Regions from separate parts of the Enterococcus sp. 22-H-5-01 genome, predicted to be linked through region 2. Evidence: predicted binding sites of a transcription regulator. Region 2 holds the regulator's gene; the other holds the start of a gene.
What was found. The regulator LexA, encoded in region 2, represses DNA repair genes until DNA is damaged. The targets are predictions, from matches to a motif close to CNAACANNTGTTNG.
Positions count from the first base shown of each region.

Region 1: a site for LexA is predicted at 6,294-6,307, ahead of uvrB (excinuclease ABC subunit UvrB). Genes of this name have one in related genera too.

Region 1 covers NZ_CP189993.1:781,243-792,043, forward strand. The annotation lists gene ACQKTA_RS03855 (carboxylate--amine ligase) at 1-1,196, opposite strand, end outside; gene uvrA (excinuclease ABC subunit UvrA) at 1,295-4,120, opposite strand; gene uvrB (excinuclease ABC subunit UvrB) at 4,242-6,233, opposite strand; gene ACQKTA_RS03870 (amino acid ABC transporter substrate-binding protein/permease) at 6,477-8,639, shown strand; gene ACQKTA_RS03875 (amino acid ABC transporter ATP-binding protein) at 8,652-9,389, shown strand; gene tuf (elongation factor Tu) at 9,782-10,801, opposite strand, start outside.
Region 2 covers NZ_CP189993.1:540,706-551,506, reverse strand. The annotation lists gene ACQKTA_RS02800 (PBP1A family penicillin-binding protein) at 1-1,362, shown strand, start outside; gene nth (endonuclease III) at 1,379-2,032, opposite strand; gene ACQKTA_RS02790 (DnaD domain protein) at 2,025-2,735, opposite strand; gene ACQKTA_RS02785 (FAD-dependent oxidoreductase) at 2,845-4,188, opposite strand; gene tkt (transketolase) at 4,544-6,538, opposite strand; gene ACQKTA_RS02775 (DUF896 family protein) at 6,631-6,873, opposite strand; gene lexA (transcriptional repressor LexA) at 7,006-7,629, shown strand; gene ACQKTA_RS02765 (hypothetical protein) at 7,733-7,996, shown strand; gene ACQKTA_RS02760 (adenine phosphoribosyltransferase) at 8,050-8,562, opposite strand; gene recJ (single-stranded-DNA-specific exonuclease RecJ) at 8,578-10,801, opposite strand, start outside.

The DNA.
Region 1 (10,801 bases), 240 kb from region 2:
TTCATTAAGATCCAACGCATGATCGACATATCTTTTTTATAAAAGACAGTGGTGCCCCAATGGTCATTTTTGATCATCTCTAAGGCTTTTTCTTTGTCTGCATTGTTGCGAGCAAATTTTTCAAAAACGCCTTTAGGTACGCCCATCCATAACATCGATGTTTTAGGCTCTGCTTTCCCATAAATCGTTTCTGTAAATGGTGTTTCAAAGACCCGATCTTCAGTAACATATTGAGCCAAGTTAAAGCCGTTCAAGGTCACGAAGAAACTGCTGCGGCCTTGTCGCAAATTGATTTCGAATAATTTATACTCACCATCACGAGGGTCATATTTCATATCAAAATTCGCAAAACCAGTATAGTCGATTTTCTCAAGGAAGCCTTTGATCGTTTGATAGATTTTTTCATTGTAATCCGGCATGATCGTCACATAATTTCCGATCGCTTCAGGTGAAGGATCTTCTAATAGCGGGTGACCTAGACACATCATCCGAACTTGATGATTTTGATCTACATAAGCATTCAATACACGCATATTGCTGTCATCACCAGGAATAAAGTCTTGGGCGATCATTTCACTCGTATAGCCTGCTTGGTAAATCCGTTCAATAATGACATCGAATTCATCACGTGTGTCCAAAATAAAGGCCTTTTTACGGCCTTCAAAGTCGATTGATAGCCATTCGACACTGTTTGCGGGTTTCAATGCGACTGGAAAATCAAATGGTAAATCTTGTTTCAATTTTCCAGCTTCCAACATATCTTCCGTAATGATAAACGTATTTGGATAAGGCAGATCGTAAGTTTCGCAAATTTCATAGAAGCTTACTTTACTGATTAAACGTTGCAAAAGATCAAAGTTGATATAAGGGCAAATAAACCATTCAGAAAGCTCTTCTTTATGTTGTGAAACTAGTTCTGCATACCCGTCACCACAAGCGATCAAAAGATATTTAGTCGCAGGATCATTGTAAGTATTTTTTCCTAATTCACGCATCTGTTCTAAGAACACTGGATCTTTATCAAAACCAGGCACCACGTGAACATTGACGATTTTACTATATTTTGTCGGTGCTAATTGCAAGCCTGCATAAGCTTCCGAAACAATTCCGTAAGCTTCATGAAAGGAACGAGCCATCCCGTAAACGTTGATGTCGCTTCCTAACAAAATCGGTACAAATTTTTGTTTTTCAGTCATATTATTTTTACACCTTCTCATTCTAAATCCTTGATAATCATACCATAAAGAAAAATGCAAGCAAAGAAGAATCCTTTACTTGCATTAAGCTTTATCAGTTATTTATTTTTTAACACTCGTTTTAAGTAATGACCCGTATAACTTTCAGGTACTGCCGCAATTTCTTCCGGGGCTCCAGTAGCTAAAATCGTCCCGCCGCCTGCGCCGCCTTCTGGACCTAAGTCGATCACGTAGTCTGCTGATTTGATTACATCAAGATTGTGCTCAATGACTAAAACAGTATTTCCAGCATCAACAAAACGTTCCAAGACTTTCAATAAACGAGCAATATCATCTGTATGCAATCCAGTTGTTGGCTCATCCAAAATATAAAAGTTTTTTCCGTTAGAATTTTTATGCAACTCACTAGCTAACTTCATTCGTTGGGCTTCTCCACCTGACAAAGTCGTAGCCGGTTGTCCCATCGTCACATATCCTAAACCAACATCGACGATCGTTTGCAATTTCCGGTGGATCTTTGGAATATGTTTGAAGAATTCGACTGCATCTTCAACCGTCATTTCTAAAATATCAGCAATATTTTTCCCTTTATAATGAACTTCCAATGTTTCTGAATTGTATCGTTTGCCATGACAAACTTCACAAGGGACATAAACATCTGGTAAAAAGTGCATCTCGATTTTGATAATTCCATCGCCCCGACAGGCTTCACAACGCCCGCCTTTAACATTAAAACTAAAGCGGCCTTTTTTATATCCGCGAATCTTCGCTTCATTGGTTTGTGCAAATAAATCACGAATGTCATCAAACACACTCGTATACGTTGCCGGGTTACTGCGGGGAGTTCGACCAATCGGACTTTGATCGATGTCTACAAGTTTTTCAATATGCTTATAGCCAGTGATTTTTTTGAACTTACCAGGTTTATTAGAATTACGATTCAACTTTTGTGCTAATGATTTTTTCAAAATTTGATTCACTAATGTTGATTTACCCGAACCTGAAACCCCAGTCACGGCAACAAATTTCCCTAATGGAAATTCTACATCGACATTCTTCAAATTGTTCTCTACCGCACCGGTTACTTTTATTTTCTTACCATTGCCTTCGCGACGCTCTTTTGGCACCGAAATTTCTCGTTTACCTGATAGATACTGTCCTGTTAGGGAATTTGGATTAGCTTCGACTTCTTTTGGTGTTCCGGCAGCAACGATTTCTCCACCTTGATCACCTGCTCCAGGGCCCACGTCAATTAAATAGTCCGCTGCACGCATCGTATCTTCATCGTGTTCTACCACGATTAATGTATTTCCTAAATCCCGCATTTTTTTCAATGATTCGATCAAGCGATCATTGTCTCGTTGATGCAACCCAATCGACGGTTCATCTAAGATATATAGGACACCTGACAAATTAGAACCAATTTGCGTAGCTAAACGAATACGTTGAGCCTCTCCGCCAGATAAAGTACCTGCTGCTCGACTCAATGTCAGATAATCCAATCCAACATTGCGTAAGAAACTCAAACGATCTTTGATTTCTTTTAAAATCGGTTTTGCGATCACTTTTTCTTGTTCACTTAAAATAACCGTTTCAAAAAATTTTAACGTTCCATTGATTGAGTCTTCACTGACTTGACCAATATTGGTATCGTTGATTTGAACTGATAAGGCTTGAGGATTCAAGCGATAACCATGACACGTTTGACAAGTCAATTCCGTCATATACAAACGCATTTGATCGCGCGTAAAATCACTATTTGTTTCTTTATAACGGCGATTGATATTATTGATAATTCCTTCAAATGGAACCTCTACATCTCGCACGCCACCAAAATCATTCTCATAATGGAAATGGAAATTTTCGCCATTCGATCCATTTAAAATAATCTCTTGTTGCTCTTTTGGTAATTCTTCGAAGGGTGTATCCATATCGATATTGAAACTTTGACAGGCTTGTTCTAACATTTGCGGATAATATTGCGAACTGATGGGATTCCAAGGAATCAACGCGCCTTCACGCAATGTTTTACTTTGATCAGGAATTACTAAATCCATATCGACTTCTAATTTCACACCTAAGCCATCACAGTCTGGGCACGCGCCAAAAGGTGCATTAAATGAAAACAAACGTGGTTCTAGTTCACCAACAGTAAAGCCACAGTAAGGACAAGCATAGTGTTCACTGAACAACATTTCTTTTTCACCGATCACATCAACAATCGCATACCCTTCTGCCAGACGTAATGCTGCTTCGAATGAATCAAATAGTCTTGAGCGTATGCCATCTTTTACTACGATCCGGTCAACAATGATTTCAATATCATGCTTTTTATTTTTCGTTAATTCTGGTGCTTCGGTCACATCATAAAGTTCACCATCAACACGCATCCGAACATACCCTTCGCGTTGGATCATTTCAAACACCTTTTTGTGCTGACCTTTTTTCTTAGCCACAACCGGTGCTAAGATTTGGATTTTTGTACGTTCAGGCAGCTCCAATACTTTATCAACCATCTGTTCCACCGATTGAGAAGTAATTTCAATATGATCGTTTGGACAGATTGGATGCCCCACTCGTGCGAATAACAAACGTAAGTAGTCATTGATCTCAGTTACCGTTCCAACAGTCGAGCGAGGGTTTTTACTTGTCGTTTTTTGATCGATTGAAATAGCCGGACTAAGGCCATCGATACTATCAACATCCGGTTTATCCATTTGACCTAAAAATTGGCGTGCATATGCAGATAAACTTTCCACATAACGGCGTTGGCCTTCGGCATATAGCGTATCAAAGGCTAATGAACTTTTCCCAGAACCAGACAAACCAGTAACAACTACCATCTTGTCACGAGGGATCGTGACATCGACATTTTTTAAATTATGCGCACGCGCTCCATGAATCACTATTTTATCATTTGCCATTTATTTCTCCCATTTCATTTTTAATTTCGTTTTTCTTCTATTATATAGAGCATTTTTTAACAAGATTTATTAGTATACTGAGAAATAAAAAATAGTCAATAAACTGAAACCAGCCGATAGTCTATTCGGCTGCCTTCAGTTCTAAAATCGTATCTCTCAATGTTGCAGCTGTTTCAAAATCTAAAGCCTTAGCTGCTTCACGCATTTCTTCTTCCATCTTCGCAAGTAATTCTTTACGTTCTTCTTTAGATAGGTCTTCATAAGAAGTCGTATCATAGTCAGCTGACTTTTCAGCCACCTTGCTGATTGAGATCAAATCACGAATCTCTTTAATAATCGTTTTTGGTTCGATTCCATGCTCTTCATTATAAGCTTCTTGAATGCTTCGGCGACGCGTCGTTTCATCCATCGCACGTTGCATTGAATCAGTAATTTTATCTGCATACATGATTACTTTACCCTCAGAATTTCGAGCCGCCCGTCCAATCGTTTGGACTAGCGAACGCTCACTCCGCAAGAAACCTTCTTTATCTGCATCTAAAATAGCTACTAATGAAACTTCCGGAACATCGATACCCTCACGTAATAAGTTAATTCCGATCAAAACATCAAATTTACCTAAACGCAGATCTCGAATAATTTCAGTTCGTTCTAACGTTTTAATATCACTATGCAAGTATTTTACTTTGATGCCTAATTCTTTAAAGTAATCTGTCAAGTCTTCTGACATTTTTTTCGTCAAAGTCGTGACAAAGACCCGTTCATTCCGTTCTGCTCGTTCGTTAATTTCTCCAACTAGGTCATCGATTTGTCCCATAATCGGTCGAACATCGATCACTGGATCTAATAAACCAGTCGGCCGAATGATTTGTTCAACAACAGTGTCCGTTTCTTCATGTTCATAAGGACCGGGCGTAGCTGAGACGTAAACGATTTGATTAACTCGTTCTTCAAATTCTTCCAAGCGTAACGGACGATTATCTAGAGCGGACGGCAGGCGGAATCCATAATCAACTAACATTTGTTTTCGTGCTCGGTCACCGTTATACATTCCGCGAACTTGAGGCATCGTCACATGCGACTCATCGATTACCATCAAGAAATCATCTGGAAAGAAATCAATCAACGTATACGGCGGCTCTCCTTCTTTACGTCCATCCATATGGCGCGAATAATTTTCGATGCCTGAAGTATAGCCCATTTCCCGCAACATTTCGATATCATAATTTGTTCGTTGCTCTAATCGTTGAGCTTCTAGCAACTTATTTTCACTATTCAAGACTTCTAAGCGATCAGCAAGTTCTGCTTGGATATTACTGATGGCATGTTCTAAATGATCTTCATTCGTTAAAAAGTGAGTCGCTGGAAAAATCGCCACATGCTCCGTTTCGCCGGTAATTTCACCGGTCAATGCATCGACTTCTCGAATACGTTCGATTTCGTCACCGAAAAACTCTACGCGTAGCGCATGTTCATCACGAGAAGCAGGAAAAATCTCTACTACATCCCCACGAACACGAAAACGTCCCCGTTGAAAATCAATGTCATTTCGCTCAAATTGAATGTCGATGAGTTTGCGGAGTAATTGATTTCGATCCATTTCCATCCCAACACGTAACGAAACAACTTGTTCCATATATTCTTTCGGTGATCCTAAACCAAAAATACACGAAACCGAGGCAACTACGATCACATCATTTCGTTCAAGTAATGAACTGGTAGCTGAGTGACGGAGTTTATCGATTTCGTCATTGACACTAGAATCTTTTTCTATATACGTATCACTTGAAGGCACATAAGCCTCGGGTTGGTAATAATCATAATAACTGACAAAATATTCTACAGCATTGTTGGGGAAAAATTCCTTGAATTCTCCATACAACTGTCCAGCTAATGTTTTATTATGAGCAATAATCAAAGTTGGCTTGTTAACTTCTTTGATCACATTTGAAATGGTATATGTTTTCCCAGTACCCGTAGCACCTAACAGTATTTGTGCTTTTTTTCCATTGACGACACCTTCGGTCAATTGCGAAATAGCTTCCGGTTGATCGCCAGCAGGCTGATATTTTGAATGGAGGTCAAACTCATTATCTGTTACTCTTTCAATCACGCAAAAACCCTCCTTTTAATAGTAAGATAAATAATCTCTTATCCAAAAATTATAGCATACCGAACATATTTTCGCTATTTATTCTCCTTGTGCTAAACGATTTCTTAAACTAGCCATGTTAACTTTCCTTACATTTCGTGTCATCAAAATTTAGATTTTTTTCACATAGACAGTCCAACTACTTGTATTTTAGTATTAGGCTAACTTATAATAAACGAATGATAAGTATATAGGAGGATTACTATGAGAAAAAACAAATTAATTCCTTTCGTATTTTTCTTAGTGGCAAGTCTTTTAACACTCGGCTTCACTACGAAAACTCACGCGGCGGAAAAAACTTATAAAATTGGGACTGACTTAACGTTCGCTCCTTTTGAGTTTCAAAATTCTGACGGGGAATATATCGGGATCGATGTTGATTTACTTAAAGAAATCGCAAAGGATCAAGGTTTCAAAGTGGACTTGAATCCTTTAGGTTTTGATAGTTCGATCCAAGGAGTTCAATCAGATCAATTAGATGGTATGATCGCGGGCATGAGTATTACTGATGAACGTAAAAAAACTTTCGATTTTTCTGATTCTTATTTTGATAGCGGAATTCAAATGGCTGTTAAAAATGACAATAACGATATCAAAGATTATGCTGATTTAAAAAGTAAAACAGTTTCTGCAAAAATTGGGACCGAAAGTGCTACTTTCTTAGAAGATAACAAAGATAAATACGGTTATGAAGTCAAATTATACGAAGCTGCTGATGCTATGTATAATGCTTTAAGTAACGGAAATTCTGAAGCAATTTTTGATGACTATCCAGTATTAGGCTACGCCGTGTCAAATGGACAACCTTTCAAACTTGTCGGTGAACCTGAAGAAGGTAGTGCTTATGGCTTTGCTGTTAAAAAGGGTGAAAATCAAGAATTATTGAAAAAATTCAATGCTGGATTGAAAGATTTAAAAGAAAATGGAACTTATGACAAAATCGTCAGCAAATATATTTCAAGCGGCTCAAGCGATAGTACTTCTACGAGCCAAATGAAAAAAATTGAACCGAAAAAAGATGTGTATGTTATCGCCAGCGATTCAGCTTTTGCACCGTTTGAATATAAAGACAGTGACGGAAAATACAAAGGGATCGATGTTGATTTATTAACTCGAATCGCTGAACTTCAAGGATTCAAGATCGATTTCAAATTTATTGGCTTCTCCTCTGCTATGCAAGCATTAGAATCTGGTCAAGCTGACGGTATGATCGCCGGTATGACTATGACTGATGAACGAAAAGCAAATTATGATTTTTCAGATCCTTATTTCCAAAGTGGAATTCAATTAGCAGTTGCTAAAGACAATAAAGATATTAAAGAATATAAAGATTTAAAAGGCAAAACAGTTGGTGCTAAAGTTGGAACAGAAAGTGCTGATTTCTTAGAGGCTCATAAAAAAGAATATGGCTACACAATTAAGAGCTTCGATGCGGCTGACCAATTATACGATGCCTTAAAAGTCGGTTCGATCGACGCTATGATGGATGATTATCCAGTTATCGGTTATGCCATTCAACAAGGCCAAGACCTAAAAACACCAATCAAGCGCGAAGTCGGCGGTGAATATGGTTTTGCTGTTAAAAAAGGTGAAAATCCTGAACTTCGGGAAATGTTTACAGAAGGTTTGAAAGAATTAAAACGAACTGGTGAATACGATAAGATCGTTGATAAATATATTGGTTCAGGCAGCGAAGAGAAAAAAGATGCTGTCGATGAATCCACAATCACTGGTTTATTGAAAAATAACTATAAATCATTATTAGAAGGTTTATGGAAAACAATCGTCTTAGCTTTAGTTTCATTTGCTTTAGCTTTAGTAGTAGGTGTAATTTTCGGTTTGTTCCGTGTCTCTCCTTCACGCCCATTACGATTATTAGCAGGCATCTATATCGATATTATCCGCGGGATTCCAATGATGGTATTAGCCTTCTTCATTTTCTTCGGCTTGCCAGGAATCACAGGAATCAAAATTCCAGACTTTGCAGCTGGGATCATTACATTAACGTTGAATGCTAGTGCCTATATCGCCGAAATCGTACGCGGTGGTATCAACGCTGTGCCCGTTGGTCAAATGGAAGCCTCTCGTAGTTTAGGTTTGCCATACAATCGAACCATGCAAAAAATTATCTTACCGCAAGCAGTTAAAATTATGATCCCTTCTTTCATCAATCAATTCGTTATCAGTTTGAAAGATACAACGATTATTTCTGCTATCGGTGTTGTAGAGCTTCTGCAAACTGGTAAAATCATCGTGGCTAGAACAACTCAAAGTTCATACGTTTACTTGATCATCGCGATCATGTACTTGATCTTGATTACGATCCTAACTAAATTAGCTAACCGTTTAGATAAGAAGGTGAAATAAATGGAAAATACAATGGATAAAAAAATCGTCGTAAATCATTTAGTCAAAAAATTTGGTGATAACACTGTCTTGAATGACTTGAATATCAGTATTAGTGAAGGTGAAGTTGTTTGTATCATCGGACCTTCAGGTTCAGGTAAAAGTACTTTCTTACGTTGTATGAACCGTTTAGAAGATCCAACTTCTGGTGAGATCATTATTGATGGACAAGATTTGACAGACAAACATACCGATATCAATTTAGTCCGTCAACATATCGGTATGGTATTCCAACATTTCAATCTGTTCCCGCACCTTACTGTGTTACAAAATATCACTTTAGCTCCTATCGATCGTAAAGGTGAAAAGAAAGATGCCGCTGAAAAACGCGGCATCGAATTGCTAGGTCAAGTTGGACTAGCTGAGAAAAAAGATGTTTACCCAGATAGCTTATCGGGTGGACAAAAGCAACGGGTTGCTATTGCTCGAGCATTAGCAATGAATCCAGATATTATGTTGTTCGATGAACCCACTTCTGCTCTTGACCCTGAAATGGTCGGTGATGTGCTGAAAGTTATGAAAGATTTAGCACTTCAAGGAATGACGATGGTGATTGTAACTCATGAAATGGGCTTTGCTAAAGAAGTAGCTGACCGTGTCATCTTTACTGATGGTGGAAAAATCTTAGAAGATGGTACTCCAGAACAAGTCTTCAGTAATCCACAAAATCCAAGAACCCAAGACTTCTTGAACAAAGTTTTGAACGTATAATCCAAAAAAAAACCGCGAAATCATTTAGATTTCGCGGTTTTTTTCAATAATTTCTTAATACATGAAAAATAGCCTCTTGATCAATCTCAATACGATTACGAACAATCCCATCTACACTTGAAAGTGCCTTTTCAGCAATCATTTGTAGTTCTGCTGGTGTCGGGAAATCGATAGTGCTTTATAGCTAGTTGGTGTCGTCCCTACTATATTGATTCCTTCATTTTCTCTTACCGTTCGTGCTTCGATGAACGGTGATAATCATCAACTATTCCTGCTATTAGAAAATTAGTTGGACTATTAATCAAAATATCCATTCTGGTACATTATAGATATCCTATATCTTTTTGCACAAAAAAACGTAACGCATGACTGCGCTACGTTTTTTATTTTGATTATGCTTCAATCTCTGTAACGATACCAGAACCAACAGTCCGTCCGCCTTCACGAATAGAGAAAGTAGTTCCCTTTTCCACTGCGATTGGATGGATCAATTCAACATCGATCGTTACATTATCGCCTGGCATAACCATCTCAGTACCTTCAGGTAACACGATATTCCCTGTTACGTCAGTTGTACGGAAATAAAATTGTGGACGATAGTTATTAAAGAACGGTGTATGACGTCCGCCTTCTTCTTTCGTTAATACATACACTTCAGCTTGGAATTTAGTATGAGGTGTGATTGAACCTGGTTTAGCTAATACTTGACCACGTTCGATTTCATCACGAGTAATTCCACGTAATAATACACCGACATTATCACCAGCTTCACCATAGTCTAATGTTTTACGGAACATTTCAAGTCCGGTAACGACTGCTTTTTGAACTTCAGGTTTGATCCCGATAATTTCAATTTCATCGCCGACTTTGACTTCCCCGCGATCGATACGTCCAGAAGCAACAGTTCCGCGACCAGTAATTGAAAAGACATCTTCAACTGGTAACAAGAAAGGTTTGTCTGTATCACGTTCAGGTGTTGGGATATATTCATCAACAGTATCCATTAAGTCCAAAATAACTTGTTCTTGTTCAGGATCACCTTCCAAAGCTTTCAATGCAGACCCTTTAAGTACAGGAATATCATCACCTGGGAAACCATATTCAGAAAGTAATTCACGTACTTCCATTTCCACTAAATCAATCAATTCTTCATCATCAACTAAATCAACTTTATTTAAGAAAACAATCAAATGTTTTACTCCAACTTGACGTGATAACAAAATATGTTCACGTGTTTGGGGCATTGGGCCATCAGTTGCTGATACAACCAAGATCGCACCATCCATTTGAGCAGCACCAGTAATCATATTTTTTACGTAGTCCGCATGTCCTGGGGCATCAATATGTGCATAGTGACGTTTTTCTGTTTCATACTCTACGTGTGCCGTGTTAATTGTGATTCCACGTTCACG
Region 2 (10,801 bases):
ACGAACCTAGATATGAGTGCTCAAGAACAATTATATAAAATTGTGAACAGTGATGAGTATGTTCAATATCCTGACGAAAATCTACAAGTTGCCGCAACACTAGTTGATAGCGAAACCGGGCAAGTAAATGCGCAAATCGGCGGAAGAAATATTGCGGATGATGTTTATTTAGGTTTGAACCGTGCTGTTACGACTAATCGTGATTTCGGTTCAACCGTTAAGCCAGTCACAGACTATGGACCCGCATTTGAGTACTTACAAAAATCAACAGGTACCCGAATCAGTGATAGTGCTTATAATTATGAAGGTACATCAACCCCTGTCAAAAACTGGGATAATAGTTACCAAGGAAATATTACATTACGTCAAGCACTTTATGACTCAAGAAATGTCCCTGCGGTGAAATTATTCAATGAAGTCGGTGTCGATAATGTAACTAAATTTTTAAATAAATTAGGAATCGAATATAAAGATATCCAGCAAGCTAATGCAATTTCCAGTAACACTGAGACACAAGATGGTTCCAAATACGGGATCTCTACTGAAAAAATGGCGGCCGCTTATGCTGCATTTGCTAATGGCGGTACTTATAACGAACCTCTATATATCAATAAAATCAAATATCAAGATGGATCAGAACAAACATTTGAAAGTAAAGGAACCAAAGCAATGGAACCTTATACAGCGTACATGATCACAGATGTGTTAAAAGATGTGATTTCAAAAGGTACAGGAACAAATGCACAAATTGCTAATCTGTTTCAAGCTGGAAAGACCGGAACTTCTAACTATACTGATGATGAGTTGGCGAAAATCCAACAATATGATTCTGTATCGCCTGATGTGATGTTTACCGGATATACTCCTCATTATTCATTATCTGTTTGGACGGGATATGATGATCGGATGGAACCAATCACCTCACAATCCAATATGATTGCCAGTGATGTTTATCGTGAATTGATGAGTTATGTCTCGCAAAATGTTTCTAATGCGGATTGGACGATGCCTAGCGATGTGTTAAGAATCGGAAATGAGCTATATGTTAAAGGGGCTTCATCAGTTCCAAGCCAATCTAATTATTCTAGTCAAAGCTCATACTATAATAATTATAATTCTTACAGTCAATCTAGCAATTCAATAACTGATCAAGAAATTACTACACCAAGTATTTCAGAATCAGAAACAGTTCCTTCAAGTAGCAGCGAAGTTGTTCCTAGCTCCTCTTCTGCTGTCGAAGAAACACCGGCAGTCACAACACCTTCTTCTTCTGCTGAAGAGACACCGACGCCTTCAACACCTTCTTCTTCTGCTGAAGAGACACCGATGCCAGCTCAAGGTCAATCAAATAATAGCGATTAGAAAAAGCCGTTCGAAATTACTTTCGAACGGCTTTTAAACGGTCTTTTCCTTCTTGGCACATATCAAGTAGCGGGCAAATAGTGCATTTAGGTGCACGTGCAGTACAATGATAACGACCAAAAAAAATCAGTGTGTGGTGACTTTTTACCCACAGTTCTTTTGGAATTTTTCGCATAAGTGTTGACTCGACTTCCGTTACAGAAGCACTTAATTTACAAATACGTAGTCGTTTTGTTACTCGTTCCACATGGGTATCAACAGCAATTGCCGGTACTCCAAACGCATCACCTAACACTACATTTGCAGTCTTACGTCCAACGCCAGGTAACTTGATCAACTCCTCGCGAGATTCAGGAACGATTCCACCAAAATCATCTAAAAGCATTTGTGCACAAGCTTTAATGTTTTTAGCTTTATTGCGATACAAGCCAATAGTTTTGATCTTAGCAATAACATCTTCCATGGGTGCCTGTGCCAATGCTTCCGGTGTCGAATACGCTGCGAATAATGCAGGAGTTGCTTTATTGACAGAAACATCGGTTGCTTGGGCACTCAAAATCACTGCGATCAATAATTGAAATGGCGACTTTGAATGTAGTTCTCCAACAGCATCAGGAAACATTTGATACATCCGCTCCATCGCTTCCATTGTCTTTTCTTTGCTAAGCATCCGGGTCTTTCCTTTCTAGCCAATTATACAAAGAAACTTTGGGCAACTCTTCGGTTTGTTGCTGTTCTTCTTTTTGCAACAACACTTTTTTACGTCGACGTTGTTCTTCTTCAACTTGAGCTTTTGACCGAATATTTTTCTTTTCCCAACTTTGTAAGACTGTTTCAATATACTTAAAATTATAGGCTTGGTTTAAAACAGCTTCTTGCAGCGCTAATTGAATCAACTCTGGAGAATAATGATCCTCATCTACCCAATAGCTGATTTTTTGATACTCAATCGGTGATAGTGGCCGGCCAAACTCTTGCTCAAAAGAGCGCAACATCCGTTTTTGAGCGGCTAGATCATTTTCTCCCTCTATTTGGAAGCGTTGTCGCTCTTTTAATAAAGCTAATTTTTCAAAGGCAGGCATACAATCATAATGATCACTTTGACGACCTTGTTCATCTTGCGCCGTTTGTAATTGAATAAACCCTTTTTCAACTAAACTGTTCAGACCTTTATAAATATTTTCTGTCGAATGCCCCATATTCTGAGCTATCACTGTTAAATTAGGAAAATCCTCTCCAGCCTGATGAGCAGAATATAGTTGCAACCACAACATAAACTCATTAGTAGACAGGCCGATAGCTGTATAATTTTGTAATAGCAGATTTGAAATCGTTGTTTCTCCTCCAGCTAAATAATCTTGTAATGAAATCATTTAAAATCCTCCGTTCACTTTTTTAGTTTACACTAAAAAAATAGGAAGTCCAACACTTAGAAAAACGGCTGCTAAAATAAAAAATGGGAAGCTTAGCTTCCCATTTTTTCTATTCAGCTTCTTCTAAAGCCGCTTGAGCTAAGATATTCAAGTAGTTCCAAGGACGATCAAAATGTGGTTGGAAGAAGAAATCTTGTAATGCTAAATCTTCTAACGTCATATTATTTTGGATCGCTACAGATAATGTATTCGCTGATTGAGTAATATCATATTTAGATAGGAATTGCGCACCTAAAATTTTATTTGTCCCTTTTTCAGAAACGATTTCCATCAGTACTTTTTCTGTTGTCGGCATAAATTCTGGACGATAATTATCTTCAATGACTGTTACATTGACATCGATTCCGTTCAATGCTGCACTTTCTTTCGTTAAACCGGTTGATCCAATCGTCCAACCAAATAAATACAGACCAGAAGTTCCTTGCGTACCACGATATTTTACTTTTTGCTCAACTAAGTTTTTACCGACTAACATTCCTTGGCGAACAGCATTGGTTGCTAATGGAATGTATTGATGTTGGCCAGTTGGATTGTAATGAACGACTGTCGAATCACCCGCTGAGAAAATATCTGGGTTGCTCGATTGCATATATTCATTTACTTTGATTGCACCACTTGGTAACATTTCAACTTTATCTTTTAATAAATCAGTATTTGGACGGAAACCAACACATAGAATAACCATGTCTGCGTCAAACTCATTACTTGGCGTCACAACTTTTGTAACAGCCCCAGTTTCATCCGCTACAAACTCATTCACGTTTTCACCTAAAGCCAGCGTAACACCACGATCAACTAATTCTTTTTCTAACAAGTCTGTAAATGGTTGATCCAGGTATTTATTCAAAATACGTGATAATCCATCAATCAATGTTACTTCTTTCCCACTCTCAGCAAACGCTTCGACTAATTCGATTCCGATATAGCCGCCGCCAACTACGACAACTTTTTTAGCATCTTTTGCTTTTTCGATGATTTGGTTGGCTTGGTTGTAGTTTTTACATAATAAAACGTTTTTTGATTGGATTCCTTTAATTGGCGGGATAATAGGCCAAGAGCCAGTTGTTACGACTAATTTATCATAATCGATCACTTTTTCTTCATTGGTCTTCAAATCCTTAGCCGTTACTTTTTTATTATCTGTATCAATATTAGTCACATCATGTTCCATGTTCACTGATGCGCCTAATGAAGTTAATTCTTCGGGGTTTGAATAGAATAATCCAGCGGGGTCTTTAACTACTCCTCCTACATATAAAGCGATTCCACAAGATAAGAAAGAAATGTTGTCATTGCGTTCAAACACCGTCACTTCTGCATCTGGGTGGTTTGCTAATATATTTTTAACGGCTGCGGTGCCGGCATGGGTACATCCTACTACTACTACTTTCATTTTCGTCCCTCTTTCATTTATCATGATTTGTGTTTGCAATATTTTGCACAAGGATAGTGTAACAGATTTTATCACCTGTATAAATTATTTTGCTCACAAAGGATAAGTTTTATTTTGAAAACGGAAAAATTGAAAGCGCGAATCTAATTTTGTAATAGATAATTTTTTTATGTAAATAAAATATTGTAAAAAAGTTATTGTATTCAACGATATCAATGGACTATATTTTTTATTAGTCCATTTTAACTATTTTTTTAACTGCTAAATGTTAATTTTTTCTATAGAGGTATTGTTTATATAGAAAAAGCACATAAAAAAAGACTGAGAAATTTTTTCTCAGTCTTTTTTTGTCAGTCTATATTTCGTTAAATGTATTCACAACATTTTCTACAGTAAAGCCAAATTGTTCTAGAATGTAATCACCAGGTGCTGATGCTCCAAAATGATCGATTCCAATCATTTTACCTTCTGTACCAATATAACGTTCCCAACCGAATGGTGAAGCGGCTTCGATCGCTACACGTTTTTTGATGGCTTTTGGTAAAACAGATTCTTTATAGGCTTCATCTTGAGATTCAAATAAATCAAAGCTTGGAATAGATACTACAGAAACATCTTTTCCTTGGGCTTTCAATTCTTGTTGTGCTTGAACTGCAAGATTAACTTCAGAACCAGTAGCGATCAAAATACCTTCTGGTGTGTCAGATTCTGCTTTAGAGATAACATAACCACCTTTAGTTACACCTTCTTTAGCTAAATCTTTACTATTTGGTAACACAGGTAAGTTTTGACGACTTAATACCAAAATAGTTGGTTTGTTTGTTGTTTTTAGTGCTTGCGCCCAAGCAGCAGAAGTTTCGTTGCCATCAGCTGGACGAATAACTTGAACATTAGGCATGCAGCGAACACTTGCTAATTGTTCGATTGGTTCATGAGTTGGTCCATCTTCTCCTACTGCTACAGAATCATGTGTCAACACATAGATAACTGGTAATCCTTGGATAGCTGACATACGAACTGCAGGACGTAGATAGTCCGTAAATACGAAGAATGTTCCGCCATAAATACGTGTTCCGCCATGTAAATGAATTCCATTCATTGCACTAGCCATCGCAAATTCACGTACACCAAACCAGATGTTACGACCTTCGTATGATTCAGGTTGGAATTCTTTATCATCCGTCATTGTTGTGTTGTTTGAACCTGATAAATCAGCTGATCCGCCCCAAATGTTGGGGATTGCTTTTGATAAAGCTTGAATCGCATCTTTACTTGATACACGACTTGCTTGTGAAGATCCTTCTTCATAAACTGGCAATGATTCTTCCCAATTTTCTGGAAGTTCGCCAGCAAAGGCTTGTTTGAATTGTTTTGCCAATTTAGGATAAGCTTTTTCATATTCAGCAAATAACGTATCCCAATTTGATTCTTCTTTAGCACCTTTATCGTTGATTGCTTCTTTAAAGCGAGCAGCCACTTCTTCAGGAACTGTGAAATCCGGATATTCCCAGCCATAGATTGCTTTCGCTGCAGAAATACCATCAGCTCCAATTGGTGCGCCGTGAACAGCTGAGGTTCCTTGTTTAGGAGAACCATAACCAATTACAGTTTTTACTTCGATCAATGTTGGTTTATCTGTTTCAGCTTTTGCTTCTTCGATTGCTTTAGAAATTGCTTCTAAATCATTGCCATCTTTAACTAGAATATGTTGCCAACCATAGGCTTCATAACGAGCACCGACATTTTCAGTGAATGCTTTTGAAGTTGGTCCATCTAAAGAAATATCATTTGAATCGTATAACACGATTAATTTTCCAAGTTTCATATGTCCTGCCATTGAACTTGCTTCGGCAGAGACACCTTCCATTAAATCGCCATCGCCACATAGTGCATAAGTGTAATGATCGATTACTTTGAAATCATCACGATTGTACGTAGCAGCTAAATGAGCTTCAGCCATTGCCATCCCAACAGATGTTGAAATTCCTTGACCTAAAGGACCTGAAGTTGCTTCGACCCCATCTGTATGATGGTACTCAGGATGTCCTGGTGTTTTACTTTCCCATTGACGGAAATTTTTCAAATCATCAATCGTTACTTGGTAACCTGAAAGATGTAATAAGCTGTAAAGCATTGCTGATCCATGACCTGCAGATAAAATAAAACGATCACGGTTTGGCCAGTTTAATGAAGTCGCTGGATTCACATTCAAATGTTTTGTCCACAAAGCGTAAGCCATCGGTGCTGCTCCCATGGGTAAGCCGGGATGGCCAGAGTTTGCTTTTTGGATTGCTTCAATACTTAATGTTCTAATTGTGTTTACACCTAATTGATCGATTTTGTCGAACAAAATAGTTCCCCCTTTTTGGTCATAAATACTTTAAATACAGATTTATTGTAACCGATTTATTTTGACATTACAATCACAAAATACTAAAAGATCTATTTTCTATTATGTAATCCTTTTTGCTTTTGGATTTCTTTTAATTTCTCAGGAGTGACGTCGTTCCCTTCTGGGTCAACTACTTTCATTCCTTCGATATGATGGCGCATGCCGCTTCGAAATGACGCGATATATTCTTCGCGCAAGATCTTTTGTTCTTTCGCTTCAGCATCTGTTAAACCTTCAGCTTTCTTTTTTTTCGCTAATTCATTGATACGTGCAATCGTTTCATCATTAATCATCTTGAACACCTCTTTCTCCTTACTAATTATACATAAAAAATGCTAACTTAAAAGTATAAATGAATACGAACGCTTGTTTGATTTGTTCGCTTTTGTATGCTACACTAAAAAAAACGAAAGAAGGTGCGGGCATTGGCAAAAAGAACGGAAACAAAACAATTAGAAGTTTTGCGTTTTATTCATGAACGCGTTGAAGATAAAGGGTACCCACCCACTGTTAGAGAAATTGGAGAGGCTGTAAATTTATCTTCTACCTCTACAGTCCATGGACATCTCTCACGATTAGAAAAAAAAGGCTGGATTTTACGTGACCCAACAAAGCCACGAGCCATTGAGTTAACTATTACTGGTTTAGAAAAAATTGGTGCAGCACCACAAGTTATTCCTATGCTTGGAGTTGTAACTGCCGGCGAACCTATTCTTGCAGTTGAAGAAGCTTCTGACTTTTTCCCAGTTCCTCCAGATTTATCTAGTGAAGAAGGTAGTTTATTCATGCTGACAATTCGCGGAGAAAGTATGATCAATGCTGGTATTTATGATGGCGACCATGTCATTGTACGAAAACAATCTGCCGCAACAAATGGTGAGATCGTTATTGCCATGACAGATGAAAATGAAGCAACTTGTAAAAGATTTTATCGCGAAGCAGATCATATTCGCCTACAACCGGAAAATGATGAATTGAGTCCAATTATTTTAGATAATGTTTCTATCCTAGGAAAAGTTGTCGGTCTATATCGAAACCATATTTATTAATCGGGAGTCTCTTCCGATTAATTTTTTTACTTTACAAATCGAACAAACATTCGTATAATAAAAATACAAACACATGTTCGTATTTTATTAGGAGTGATTATTGATGAAAACAGTAAGAAGATTTGGTTTAGTTATCGCAGTTTTGTTGCTTGGTTTATTGATTGGTAAGTTGGGGTCTTTGGCTACGATCGTCATTTTTTCTGGTTTGTTTCTGGTATGGTTTATGTTGTGGGATGAACGTACTTATGCTCAACACTATGCAGAACATCAATATGAAGAAACTGAAGAAGATGAACAGTATTATAAAGAACCTGCTGAGGATTTTTATTACGTCACTTATGACCACCAATACCATAAATCAGCTTGATATAAAAAATGTAAGCAAAATAAAAAAAGAAGCCAAATCGGCTTCTTTTTTTATTAATAATCCATCAAAGTCAAGATGTCATATCCTTGGATTTTATCTCGACCATGAAGTTCTTCTAATTCAATCAAGAAGGCACAACCAACAACAACACCGCCAAGTTGTTCTACAAGTTCAATCGTCGCTTTAATTGTTCCACCAGTTGCTAATAAGTCATCTGTGATCAATACGCGTTGACCTGGTTTGATTGCATCGCGATGAATCGTTAATGTATCTGTACCATATTCTTTTTCATATTCGACTTCAATTACTTCGCGAGGTAATTTTCCTGGTTTACGAACTGGAGCAAAGCCTAAGCCCAACTCAAATGCTACTGGACAGCCAACGATAAATCCGCGTGCTTCTGGTCCAACGACCATATCGATTTGTTTTTCTTTTGCATAATTTACGATTTGTCTTGTCGCTTCACGGTAGGCTTCACCATCTGCCATTAGCGGTGAGATATCACGGAAGACGATCCCTTCTTTTGGATAATCTGGGATACTGGCAATATAATCTTTCAAATTCATTTCGGTTGTTTCCTCCTAGCTTTTCAGCCAATTTCTAATAGTTTGAATATCATTCATCAACAAAAATTCTTCACTATCTATTTGCATCACACGTTTTTGATAAATTTCGCTCTCATCAAAAGCCCGAGCTTGTGGGGATGCGACCATTTTTAAAACGCCGTCGTCTATTGTAACAAATTTTAGCTCAGAAAACACGTGAATCATGAATACTAATAATTTTTCTGGAATTCTTAAGTAATTTGAAACAATTTTTAACTTATAACGGATATCTACCCTCGTTTGCTTATGGAAAAATTGATAAAGCCTTACAAATTGCTCTCTGCTAGGCAATCCATTCAAGTATGCTTCATCCGAACTATATAAATAAAGATAGACACGATCGAAATTACCATTAGAAATTATTTCTTTTAATAATTCCTTTTGATTGGGACAGTCCAATACGATCAATTGGTCGTATCCTTGCCAATCAAGTGTTGCATCGTATAGAGTTATTGTCTCTCGTAATTCATTCATAAAAAATTTTTGATTCGCCGTTTTAAACGCTAAGTACAAAGTGCGTCCATTTTCTATTTTTTGTTGCCATGTATATTTTGCGCGACGATCAATAATCTGTAGTCCAGCTGAAGCAAAATCGATCAAACGCAATTGGACTTTCTTTTGTCCATTCCATTCATTGATTTCTAAATCACCAACAAATTGTGTTTCTGGTTGTTGCAACTCTTCTGCAACATCGCCAAAACCAAAACCTATCGCATCGAGTTGTCCCGATTCATCTTTCAATGAAAATTTAACATGTTGCTGATCTCCGCCGATTCGTTTACAAAAATTCACATTTCCATTGACTAAAAAGTGTGGTGCAGGATTATCTGTACCGAATGGTGCTAAAGCTTTTAACTCATCGACAAACTTTAATTGGATATCTGAAAGCACCAAGTGTTCATCGATCAATAATTTAGGACCTTGATCTAGATCGATTTGTTTTTCTTCAATATATTCATTCATCAACTTTTGTAACGTTGCTAAATTTTCTGCCGGCAGCGTCAATCCTACTGCGGCAGCATGACCGCCAAAATGAGTAAATTCGGAACGCATCGTATTTAACATAGCATATAGATCTAATGCTTCAATGCTTCGTCCAGAACCTTTTGCTACACCTTGATCATTAACGGATAATACAATCGTCGGATGTCCAGTCTGTTTTACAATATTTCCTGCTACGATTCCTAAAACGCCAGGATTCCATCCATTACCAGCAATCAAATGAACACTGTCCGCAGGATTAATTAAGGCTGTAGCCTCTTCGGTAGTTGATTGTACGATGGATTTTCGTTCATTATTGATTTGATCCAATTTTTCTGCTAATTCATGAGCTATTTCTAGGTCAAAAGTAGTCATCAATTCAACTGCAGGATTTGGATCCCCTAAACGTCCGATCGCATTCAAACGCGGACCTAAACTAAAGCCGATACTAGTCTCATCGACTTTTTGAAGATCAACTCCACTTACTTTCAATAACTCTAACAAGCCCAAGCGTTGTGTTTGCTTGATTGCTTGTAATCCTAACTTAACTAAATTACGATTTTCTCCCGTCATTGAAACTAAGTCAGCCACAGTTCCAATCGTAACCAAATCCAACATCTCTAGTGGTACTTCTTCTAACAATGCTGTAGCTAATTTAAAGGCAACGCCTGCTCCTGCTAACTCACCAAAAGGATAATTTCCTTCTGGATGCCGAGGATGAATAATACAATAAGCATTCGGTAATACGGGAGGCATTTCATGGTGGTCCGTTACAATCACATCAATACCTTGATCATTTGCATAATCAATGGCTTCATTACCTGCCACTCCATTATCAACGGTAATGATCAACTGAATTCCCTCATTGATTTTTTCAGCAAAAAGCGCTTGGTTGGGACCATATCCATGAATGAAACGATTCGGTAAAACATAATGTACATTCGCACCGATCATTTCCAATGTTTCCAACATGATGGAAGTACTAGTAATTCCATCCGCATCATAATCCCCGTAGACTAATATTTCTTGTTCTTCCATAATAGCGGTTTGAATACGATCCACTGCCTTATCCATATCATGCATCAAAAACGGATCATGAAGCTCGTCGATATCCGCTTTCATCAAATTAGAAAAAGCTTCTAATGTATGTATATTACGATTCCATAAAAGTCGTACAAAAGTCTCACTGTACCCTTGATTTAATAATTCTGTTTTAAAG